Regions from separate parts of the Pantoea sp. Ep11b genome, predicted to be linked through region 2. Evidence: predicted binding sites of a transcription regulator. Region 2 holds the regulator's gene; the other holds the start of a gene.
What was found. Region 2 encodes LexA, which represses DNA repair genes until DNA is damaged. Its sites were predicted from a motif close to TNCTGTATGTACATACAGNA; they were not measured.
Positions count from the first base shown of each region.

Region 1: AB1748_RS12785 (DinI-like family protein) is a predicted target of LexA. The motif match lies at 1,279-1,298, and genes of this name have one in related genera.

Region 1 is NZ_CP160631.1:2,698,078-2,703,308, forward strand. It holds gene yedD (lipoprotein YedD) at 1-118, opposite strand, end outside; gene AB1748_RS12775 (DUF6388 family protein) at 370-693, shown strand; gene iraP (anti-adapter protein IraP) at 861-1,160, opposite strand; gene AB1748_RS12785 (DinI-like family protein) at 1,337-1,576, shown strand; gene AB1748_RS12790 (hypothetical protein) at 1,615-1,881, opposite strand; gene AB1748_RS12795 (hypothetical protein) at 2,033-2,374, opposite strand; gene AB1748_RS12800 (hypothetical protein) at 2,361-2,744, opposite strand; gene AB1748_RS12805 (helix-turn-helix domain-containing protein) at 2,881-3,513, shown strand; gene AB1748_RS12810 (hypothetical protein) at 3,553-3,801, opposite strand; gene AB1748_RS12815 (hypothetical protein) at 4,073-4,273, shown strand; gene AB1748_RS12820 (hypothetical protein) at 4,409-4,750, opposite strand.
Region 2 is NZ_CP160631.1:706,512-711,742, reverse strand. It holds gene dinF (MATE family efflux transporter DinF) at 135-1,457, opposite strand; gene lexA (transcriptional repressor LexA) at 1,558-2,172, opposite strand; gene AB1748_RS03270 (diacylglycerol kinase) at 2,278-2,646, opposite strand; gene plsB (glycerol-3-phosphate 1-O-acyltransferase PlsB) at 2,775-5,198, shown strand.

The sequences.
Region 1 (5,231 bases), 1.9 Mb from region 2:
CGGTCTGCCAGTTCCCCTGCAGTTCCGCTGGCGCCGGCGTCTGCACCGCACTTTCATAATCGTTGATTTGCGCACAGCCACCCAGTGCCAGCGCAGCAATCAGCATCCACTTTTTCATGTTTAATCCCTAAGATCGCGTCAATGGCGGCTACGTTATAATTTTTCCCCCGCGTTGCGCAAGGTATCTGGTGTCTGGCAGGCGACGAAGAACCAATAAAAGCCGTATTTCATCCGCAGCGCCTGCCCCCTGCCCTCTTCGGCTGGCTGATGCTCCCCGTGAGAGGTTCCTGATGCGGGTCTGTCGCACCTGACAAGCGAAACACAACCCGCTACACTGGCGCGCTGCAACACTTTTTCAGGAATATGAGTATGAAAACGCCAGAAGCCTACTATGCCCAGGCGCGCGAGATGTTTTTCACCGCGCATCCCGACTTTCAGGCTGCGCTTGATGAGTTAACTGAGAGCGATGCCCGTGCCGCCAATCTGTCGCTGCGCGAGCTGCGCGCATGGCATGCAGAACGCATCTATGCCGCTTTTTTACGGCAGAAGAATCTGGATGGGATGATCTTCTCTATTCAGCTCGCCGAGCCGGATAAAGCGGTGGCGGCGGAAGCGATCGAGACCTACCTCAAATCTCACGCGGAATCGCTGGGGATGAGCTGGGAAGAGTTCTGCATCAAAAACGAACTCTGATCGGCGCTGTACCGGAAAGCCAGGTGATGGCTTTCGGGCCGTTGCACTACGACCATCATGCGGGTGCGACGGGCCCCCCTGAACGGATTTTGCAGGTAAACTCTGGTTTTCACTGGCCCTGAAACGGCGGCACTCTGTGGTAACGCAGGACGCGCGTGAACCTGCTGTTACTCTCTCTCTTCCGCGATTCTGCCCTTCACTTCCACATAACTGGCCACGGCCAGCAGACGATTGATGTGGGTCAGCAACAGGTCAACGTCGGACTGCATAAATTCCGCGGAGGACTGCGAGGCGGTGATAATCGCATCCTGAACCGTTTCCGTAATGGTCAGGGAGTTATCCTGTTTGGCCTGCACCAGCAGCGCGGCAACCAGCAGGGACTGAGCCTCCAGCTGTGCAGTCAGCTCCTTAGCATCAACGTCCATTTTTGCCAGTTTGAGCAGAATATCAATCACCAGTTGTCGCATCGGGCACCTCCTGAAAAGTAAGCCGCCATTATGTCGTGAGGCGTGCCTGTTTTGCCAGTTTAAGATGACACCCCGTTTACCCTGAAAATTTTGCCCAAAATCGGCTGCGCCGCCTTGCTACTGTTTTTATTTACAGTATCATAGGTCAGCGATTTTACTCAGAATGGATTGCCATCATGTTTGTTGAACTGATTTATGACAAGCGCAACGTTGCCGGTTTGCCGGGTGCCCGCGAGATGATTCGTGAGGAGCTGGAAAAGCGGGTGCATCGGGTGTTTCCTGATCTCGAAGTCAGGGTTAAGCCGATGGAGCGTAACGCGATTGATACTGATTTAAGTAAGAATGATAAAGCGACGGTTGCGCGGATTGTTGAAGAGATGTTCGACGAAGCGGAAATGTGGCTGGTGGCCGATTAATCCCTTATCGGCCACCGCATCAGTCAGCGGGAGAAAACTTAACTCTCCTGCTCGCTGTGATTGATTTCAATCTCGATGTCCTGAATCGCGGCATCCAGATCTTCCAGCAGTTTTCCCTGCTTATTCAGCAACGCATCAATTCGGTCGGCGTTGGTTTTGTCTTTATACTCACCGGCATCAAACGCTAACCAATGGCTGGAAAGGGTTTCGGTGTTGGTCTGCGCGTAGTGGCGCATCTCTTTAAGCTGAGAGGTCACGTCACGCAGATATTCAGTTTTGGTCTTGGTTTCAGTTGAATCGCTCATGCTGAATTTCCTTCTGGTCAGTTATCCAAAGTGATTAGGCTTAGCGGTTCATCAACCGGCCAATCAACCAGCGCACATTAAGAGATAAAATGTCGCCGTGAGATTTAAATGTAGTCGATAATAGCGAAGCCGCACTAAGAATAATCGGAAGTTACGGTTTTGCTTTCGCTTTGACCGGTGGCAGTTCACCATCCACCACCACCTCTTTCACTTTGATGACCGTCTTGTCCGCGGTGCGGTCAGGAATGGCATCCAGTTTATGCTGCAGCGCCGCCACCTGCGTCGTCAGCAGATCGACTCTGTCATCCCGTCGCGCGGCGATCACCCGGTAATCTGCCCGGATCTCCTCCACCCGCTTATTTGCTGTGTTGCTGACATAGAGAAAAATAATTGTCATCAGGATGCAGATCATTGAGCAGCTCAGCAGAATACAGCCCAGAATGACTTTGCGCCGGTATGACATCGGAGAGTGACTACCATTAATCGTTGTCATCACTGCGATCCTCCAGAGTTGAGATAAGCCGATCAATCTCGATACGAAATTTGTCGTTGTGATCGGTTTCGGTCATGGCCAGTAATATCCCTACCGCGTTCTTGATTAACCGAAGATCGGTTTCGAGTGTCGCAATCCGCCGCAGATTCCTGTCATGACGTTCACGCAGCTCGTCGTTCTCCTCCCGCATCAGTTGATTACTCTCTTTCAGCAACACCACCTGCTCTTTGTAACTGGTAATAATTTCGCCGCCTGCACGATTACTGGTCACGATTGAGGCAATCCCTGCCAGTAACGGTTTCCAGAACAGTGCTGCTGCCCCCCCACCCAGAACTAACGCACCCATACTGGTAATCAGACTACTTTCCATGCCACACCCCTTAATCCGGTAAGGTCTCTGGAACTTACTGCGTGCTTATCAGACACGATCCCCGCCAGGAATTTAAGATTGCTTAAATCACCAACTTAAGTATACTTAAGCCACACTTCATCAAAAAGTCAAGCCAATGAAAAACAGAACCCTGGGTGACCGCATCCGACTCCGCCGTAAGGCATTGCAGTTAACGCAGAAACAGCTGGCTCAGCAGGTAAACGTGTCCCATGTCGCTGTTTCACAATGGGAAAAAGAGGAGACGCTGCCGCGCGGCGAGAACCTGCTGCGGCTCGCCGAAGCGCTGGGCTGCGCGCCCTCGTTTCTGATAGATGGGGATGGCCCTGTTTTCAGCGAAAGCGCGTGGGGCGGCCTGCACCAGATCCCGCTGGTGAGTCAGCGGAACCTAACGCAGTGGCTGGCGGATGCGGAGGCTGTGAAGTGTGAGTGGCTGATGCACAACGACATGGCGCTTGCGCAGCAGAGCTTTGGTGTGCGTGTGGAGGAGCAGGCGATGGCACCCGCAATCCTGCAGAATGATGTGGTGATTATCGATCCCACGCAGTCACCTCAGCCCGGCGACTGCGTGCTGGCCCTGCAGCAGCAGACTCCCCTGCTGCGCACCTGGCGTCAGCGCGGCCCGCAGGATGGTGTCGTGCAGTTTGAACTTGCCCCGGTCAACATTAACTTTCCCGATCTGCATTCCAGCCGGGACAGCCTGAAACTGATCGGCACGCTGGTCGAACTGCGCCGCTATCGCCAGGCATAAAACCTGGCACAGACCAGGTTCCGGCGGGAGCCTGCGGGGTTACAGGGCGTCGGTGAGCTGATCGACCACCACGTTACCCTGCAGGTCGGTCTGCATGATACGGTAACTGACCGGCCACGAGCGGCGGGTACTGAGTTTGTCAAACAGGGTGACGCCGCCGGTCTTCATCCCCTGACCATTGACGATAATCCATTCCGTGACCTCTTCCTGCCCCCGATTCTTCAGGCTCAGCGAGCGTTGCTCAATCAGCTGATCGTCAGCTTCAATTTTTAAATAGTCTCTTAACATTGTATCCACCTCCTGGTAACGCTGGTCACTATATGCTTTTATTTAATCATTTCAATCGAATTTATTTATCGACATGGGACTGCCTGACAGTGATCGCCAGCCTGAATCTGCTTACGACGCTGTCTGGCTTTTGCTTTGAATGGCCATTGCACAAAATCCGGAACGGATACGTCACTCGCAGCGACTCTGCTGCTGAAAGTCATCCTCAACTCAGCGCGGATAAGACGCTCAGGCTGGTCTAGACTTAAGAGACTGAAAAAAGGAGCGACGCATGTTTAAGCACAATTCGAACGAAGAACGTAATAAAGAAGGTGATGTCAGCAAGAGCCTTCCGGAAGCAGCCCCGCACGCAGGAAATATGTATGAAGAGGACGATCATCCCGCGACGGATGCGCCGAAAGATCATGGCGAAGTGCCGCGTAAAAACGACGACAGCCAGGATGATAAAAAGGATCCCTTTAAAGCCAGCTAAGGCGAATGGCGCGCCCGACGGGCGCGCGGATTGCAGGATTCAGGCGGTGCCGAAGCCTGTCGGCGTTTTCCCCTTTTCACCTGAGGCATCCCCCGGTTTCCAGGCTGCGATGACCCGTTGTTCTCCTCAGCGGATTTACTTCACCTGTTCGCAATCATACGCGCCCCGTATACGGATCTGGCTCTGGCTGGTGCGGACGATTTCGGCTCTTAACATCCCTTTGCCATCCCGTGTCGTCTGCTCCATATCCACCATCCCCGGTGCCCGGCTGTTTTTGACCCGCAGCTTAATCGTCGCGTTATCGTAATCGCCCTTCTGTTTTGCAAACGTGACCTTCTGCGTCTTTGCGCGCTCCCCATTGACGGAGAACCAGCCGCTGCTGTCCGGTTTAAGGGTGAATGGTCCGCACTGCGTGGAGGCCAGGGCCGAAGAAGAGAGCGCGGTTAAACAGGCGATAAGGGTGAGCGTTTTAAACATAGGTGAGCGTCCTGCTGTTCACAGAAAAGCGGAAAAGCGCGGCAGACGGAGGACCCTTTTGTCTGCCACGCGCTGAAGTAAACAGAAGTATAGCCGGGTGCAGTCACCTTATCACTGGCGGACGTGACCCGTTCAGCGCATCAGCACTAATCTTATGTTGCACCAGTGTGTAACTTGCAGAGGCGATAATAGAGCAGGCGTTAGAAGGCTCCAGTTTTTTTGTTGAAGTCATTCAACAGTAAAAGAAGGTTAAACCAGTTTTGGATTGCAGTAAGTAACTGCGTCTTTATCAGAACAGTTTAAGGATATAGACAGTCCCATCTGTTGAAAAAAAATTAAGACAGATCGAGATCACGATCAGACCTCTTAACGACCGAAAAAAGATAAAAAATTATCTGGCTCTCTACTTTTGACATCTTCTTTCTGCATTCATAATGCATAAGAAATTTGAAGGCTCTTTACTATAAAATGGACCTGTTTT
Region 2 (5,231 bases):
ATTATCTGGCTACTCGCCATAACTTCGATACAAATCGCTGCTTAACAGCGCCGTATAGAGTTAATTGTAGTCGCCATATTCAAGAATGAAGAATAATACAGAATAATCTGTACCCTTCTGCCAGCCTGGCTGAATCAGGCTTCAAACCAGCTGTTCTGACGCCAGTGCCTGCGCCAGATGAGCCAGAGCGTCAGGCCACGCAGCGCCAGAAAAACGGTTACCGCCAGCCACAGTCCATGATTACCCAGCAGCGGAACGCTCAGCAGCGTCAGGAAGTAGCCTGCGGCGGCCATTACCATGCTGTTACGCATCTCGCGACCGCGTGTGGCACCGATAAACATGCCATCCAGCAGGTAACACCAGACGCCCGCCAGCGGCATGATGACCTGCCAGACCAGGTAGCGATCGGCGGTCTGTTGCAGCGACGTCAGCGAGGTCAACAGCGTCACGATCTGCGGACCGGCGATCGCATAGACCAGCGAGAAGAACAGCGCGACGGCCACCGCCTGACGACAGGCGGAGTGCCAGACACGCAGCAGTTTACGGCCATCTTTAGCGCCATGCGCCTCTCCCGCAAATGCCTCTACCGCATAGGCGAAGCCATCGAGTGCGTAGGCGGTGAAGGTAATGAACATCAGTAAGACGGCGTTAACAGCGACCACATCGGGGCCGAGCCGTGCGCCCAGTACGGTCAGCGAGGCGAAACAGAGCTGCAGCATCAGGGATCGTAGCATGATATCCCGGTTGAGGCGCAGCAGCCGGGCACTGTCACCGCGCCAGCTCTGTTTCAGCAGGGCTGGCGTGATGCCGTGCAGTTTCAGCACCCGCCAGACCATGATGCTGCCAACGCCCAGCGTGATGTACTCAGCCAGCGCCGTGGCGGTGGCCGCCCCCGCGACACCCCAGTGCAGACCCATGACCAGCCAGAGATCGAGCACGATATTCACCAGATTTCCCACCACCAGCAGGATCACCGGCGCACGCGCATACTGTACGCCCAGCAGCCAGCCCAGGATCACCAGATTTGCCAGCGTGGCAGGTGCGCTGAGCCAGCGGATTTGGATAAACCGCGCAGCCTGCGCCAGGACCTCGGGACTGCCACCGATCAGCTGCGTTGCCAGCTGAATAATCGGATAGCGTAAGACGATAAACAGCACACCGGCCAGCAGCGCAATGATCAGCGGCTGGACCAGCGCCCGCGCCAGCGCCGTTTTGTCGCCCGCACCCAGCGCCTGCGCCGTGAGACCGGTGGTACTCATCCGCAAAAAAAGCAGCAGCATAAAGAGGAAACTGGTGACGGTGGTCCCGACCGCGACCCCGCCAAGATAGACAGGGCTGTCGAGATGACCAATAACTGCGGTATCGACCACGCCCAGCAGGGGCACGGTGATATTTGAAAGGATCATCGGCAGCGCAAGCCGCCAGAGATTTTTATCGGTTGCCGTGATAAAGCGCATTCGCCGTTCCGTGCTCAGTGTCGCTGCGCAGACAGGGCAGCGACAAAATTAGGGCAGACAGAATAGCATCAGAGCGGGCGAATGCACGCGGGCAGAAAAATCAGAGCCATTCGCCGTTGCGAACCACGCCCACGGCCAGACCTTCAATAGTCAGCGACTGCGCACGGGTATCAACCACGATCGGGTCAAATTCACTGTTTTCAGGCAGCAGATGCACGATAGCGCCCTGCTTTTTCCAGCGCTTCACCGTGACTTCATCATCGATGCGCGCCACGACGACCTGACCATTACGCACATCCTGGGTCTTATGCACCGCGAGCAGATCGCCATCCATAATCCCGATATCTTTCATCGACATTCCGCTGACGCGCAGCAGGAAGTCAGCCGACGGCTTAAACAGGCCCGGATCCACCTTGTAGTGGGTTTCGATATGTTCCTGCGCCATGATCGGTTCACCGGCAGCAACCCGGCCAATCAGCGGTAAGCCTTCTGAGGCTTCTTCTTCCATCAACAGACGGATGCCGCGCGAAGCACCGGACACGATCTCGATGACGCCTTTACGCGCCAGCGCTTTCAGATGCTCTTCTGCCGCATTCGGCGAACGGAATCCCAGCTGCGCGGCAATCTCGGCACGCGTAGGCGGCATGCCCGTTGAAGTAATATGGTCGCGAATCAGGTCATAGACCTGCTGCTGCCTGCTGGTTAATGCTTTCATCCCGCCCCCTGGTTGTTTATACAGTCGCTGTGAGTATATACAGGTATTGGTGAAATGGAAACCGATTGTCCCGCAAAACGCGGCTTCCGACGCGATATGGAACGCTTATCGCAAATGTGTCCAGAGCAGCGCGATCCAGACAAACAGAGCCAGTAGAATGCTGATCAGCACCGCGGCCGATCCCATATCTTTTGCCCGACCAGCCAGCGGATGATGCTCCTGACCGATGCGATCGACTACCGCTTCAATGGCACTGTTAAGGATTTCGACAATGACCACCAGCACCACGGACCCAATCATGAGGATACGTGAGACTACATCCACATCCAGCCAGCAGGCGATAATAATGGCAACCAGCGCGGCCAGCGCCTCCTGGCGAAATGCCGCTTCATGCTGCCAGGCGGCACGCAGCCCCTGCCATGAGTAACCTGCGGCTTTAACTATTCTGATAAGTCCGGTGGCGTTATTTGCCATGATGGGGGAACCCTTTCATCGTATTGACGTCAATGTCTGGGCTGCGTGCAATTCGCACCACCACAGATCTTCGCTGCACTTTCTGGTATGCTTGCGGCGCTTTGCTAACAAGAGGCTTCATGTTGTCTATGTCAGGTTGGCGTAAACTCTATTACAAACTGCTTAACTTACCACTGTCGTTTTTGGTAAAAAGTAAGGCCATTCCGGCCGATCCCGTGTCAGAACATGGTCTGGATCCGACCCGGCCTATTATGTATGTTTTGCCTTACGATTCGAAGGCCGACTTACTGACTTTGCGCGCCCAGTGTCTGCGGCATCATCTGCCCGATCCGCTCTCTCCGCTGGAGATTGACGGCGCGCTGCTGCCGCGTCACGTCTTTATTCACGATGGTCCGCGCGTTTTCCCCTATTTTGTGCCCAGCGTCGAATCCGTGAAAATCTTTCACGACTACCTCGATCTGCATCGAAACAATCCCACGCTGGATATTCAGATGCTGCCAGTCACCGTGATGTTTGGCCGCGCGCCGGGACGTGAAGTTCAGGGCGAGCCAACGCCCCATCTGCGGGTCCTGAACGGGGTACAGAAATTCTTTGCCGTCATCTGGCACGGACGCGACAGTTTTGTCCGCTTCTCGCCGACCGTTTCGCTGCGCCGTATGGCAACCGAACACGGAACGGACAAGTCGATCGCCCAGAAGCTGGCCCGCGTGGCCCGTATTCATTTTGCCCGTCAGCGGCTGGCCGCGATTGGCCCGCGTTTACCGGCGCGTCAGGATCTCTTTAATCGTCTGCTGCAATCCAAAGCGATTGAAAAAGCGGTAGAAGATGAAGCACGCAGCAAAAAGATCTCCCACGAGAAAGCGCAGCAGAATGCCATCGAGATGATGGAAGAGATTGCGGCCAACTTCTCCTATGAAGCAATTCGTGTCACTGACCGTGTCATGGGCTGGCTCTGGAGCCGTCTCTATCAGGGCATCAACGTCAACGGCGGCGAAAAAGTGCGTCAGCTGGCGCAGGATGGCCATGAGATCGTCTATGTGCCCTGTCATCGCAGCCACATGGATTATCTGCTGCTCTCCTATGTGCTCTACCATCAGGGTCTGGTGCCGCCGCATATCGCAGCCGGTATCAACCTCAACTTCTGGCCGGCTGGCCCGATTTTCCGTCGTCTGGGCGCGTTCTTTATCCGTCGTACCTTTAAGGGTAATAAGCTCTATGCCACGGTGTTCCGCGAATACCTCGGCGAGCTGTTTACCCGTGGCTATTCGGTTGAGTACTTTGTCGAAGGGGGCCGTTCACGCACCGGTCGCCTGCTGGACCCGAAAACCGGCACCCTGGCAATGACGCTACAGGCGATGCTGCGCGGCGGAAATCGCCCGATTACGCTGGTGCCGATCTACATCGGCTATGAGCATGTGATGGAAGTGGGGACTTACGCCAAAGAGCTGCGCGGCGCGGCGAAAGAGAAAGAGGGCTTCATGCAGATGGTACGGGGCTTACGCAAGCTGCGTAATCTCGGCCAGGGCTACGTTAACTTTGGCGAGCCGATGCCGCTGGTTAACTATCTCAACAAGCGCGTGCCGGAATGGCGCGACGACATCGATCCGATCGAGCCGCAGCGTCCGAGCTGGTTAACGCCGACCGTCAACGATATCGCTGCCAGCCTGATGGTGCGGATCAATGAAGCGGGCGCAGCCAATGCCATGAACCTCTGTGTCACCGCCCTGCTGGCGTCACGTCAGCGCTCACTAACGCGCGAACAGCTGATTGAGCAGCTGGCGTGCTACACCCAGCTTCTGCGCAATGTGCCTTACTCACCCAACGCGACGGTGCCCGATCTCTCAGCGGAAGCACTGCTGGATCACGCCATGGGCATGAACAAGTTTGAGAGTGAAAAGGACAGTATCGGTGACATCATCATTCTGCCGCGCGAGCAGGCGGTGCTGATGACCTACTATCGCAACAACATTCATCACATGCTGGTGATGCCGTCGCTGATTGCCGCCATTGTTCAGCAGCATCAGACGCTGAGCGAAGCCGAACTGCTGCGTCAGGTGAGCCTGATCTACCCGATGCTGAAGAGTGAGCTGTTCCTGCGCTGGCAGACCGATGAACTGCCGCAACTGCTGGCTGACCTGTGTCAGGAGCTGGCGCGTCAGGGCCTGATCACGCGCGAAGCCGGTGAGCTGCGCTTCACTGCGGCGCGCTACCGCACGCTGCAACTGCTGGCCGCCGGGGTGCGTGAAACGCTGCAGCGTTACGCTATTACCTTCTCCATTCTCAGTGCCAAGCCAACGATTAACCGTGGCACGCTGGAAAAAGAGAGCCGGACGCTGGCACAGCGACTGTCGGTACTGCACGGCATCAACGCACCGGAGTTCTTCGACAAAGCCGTCTTCACCTCGCTGGTACTGACGCTGCGCGACGAAGGGTATATCAGTGATCGCGGCGATGCCGATGTCGCGCAGACCCAGGCCACCTGGCACATTCTGGCAGACCTGGTGACCAATGACGTTCGCCTGACGATTGAAACCGCCGTGGCGCACGACTGACATCTGCCTGCAGATAAAAAGGCGACCTCATGA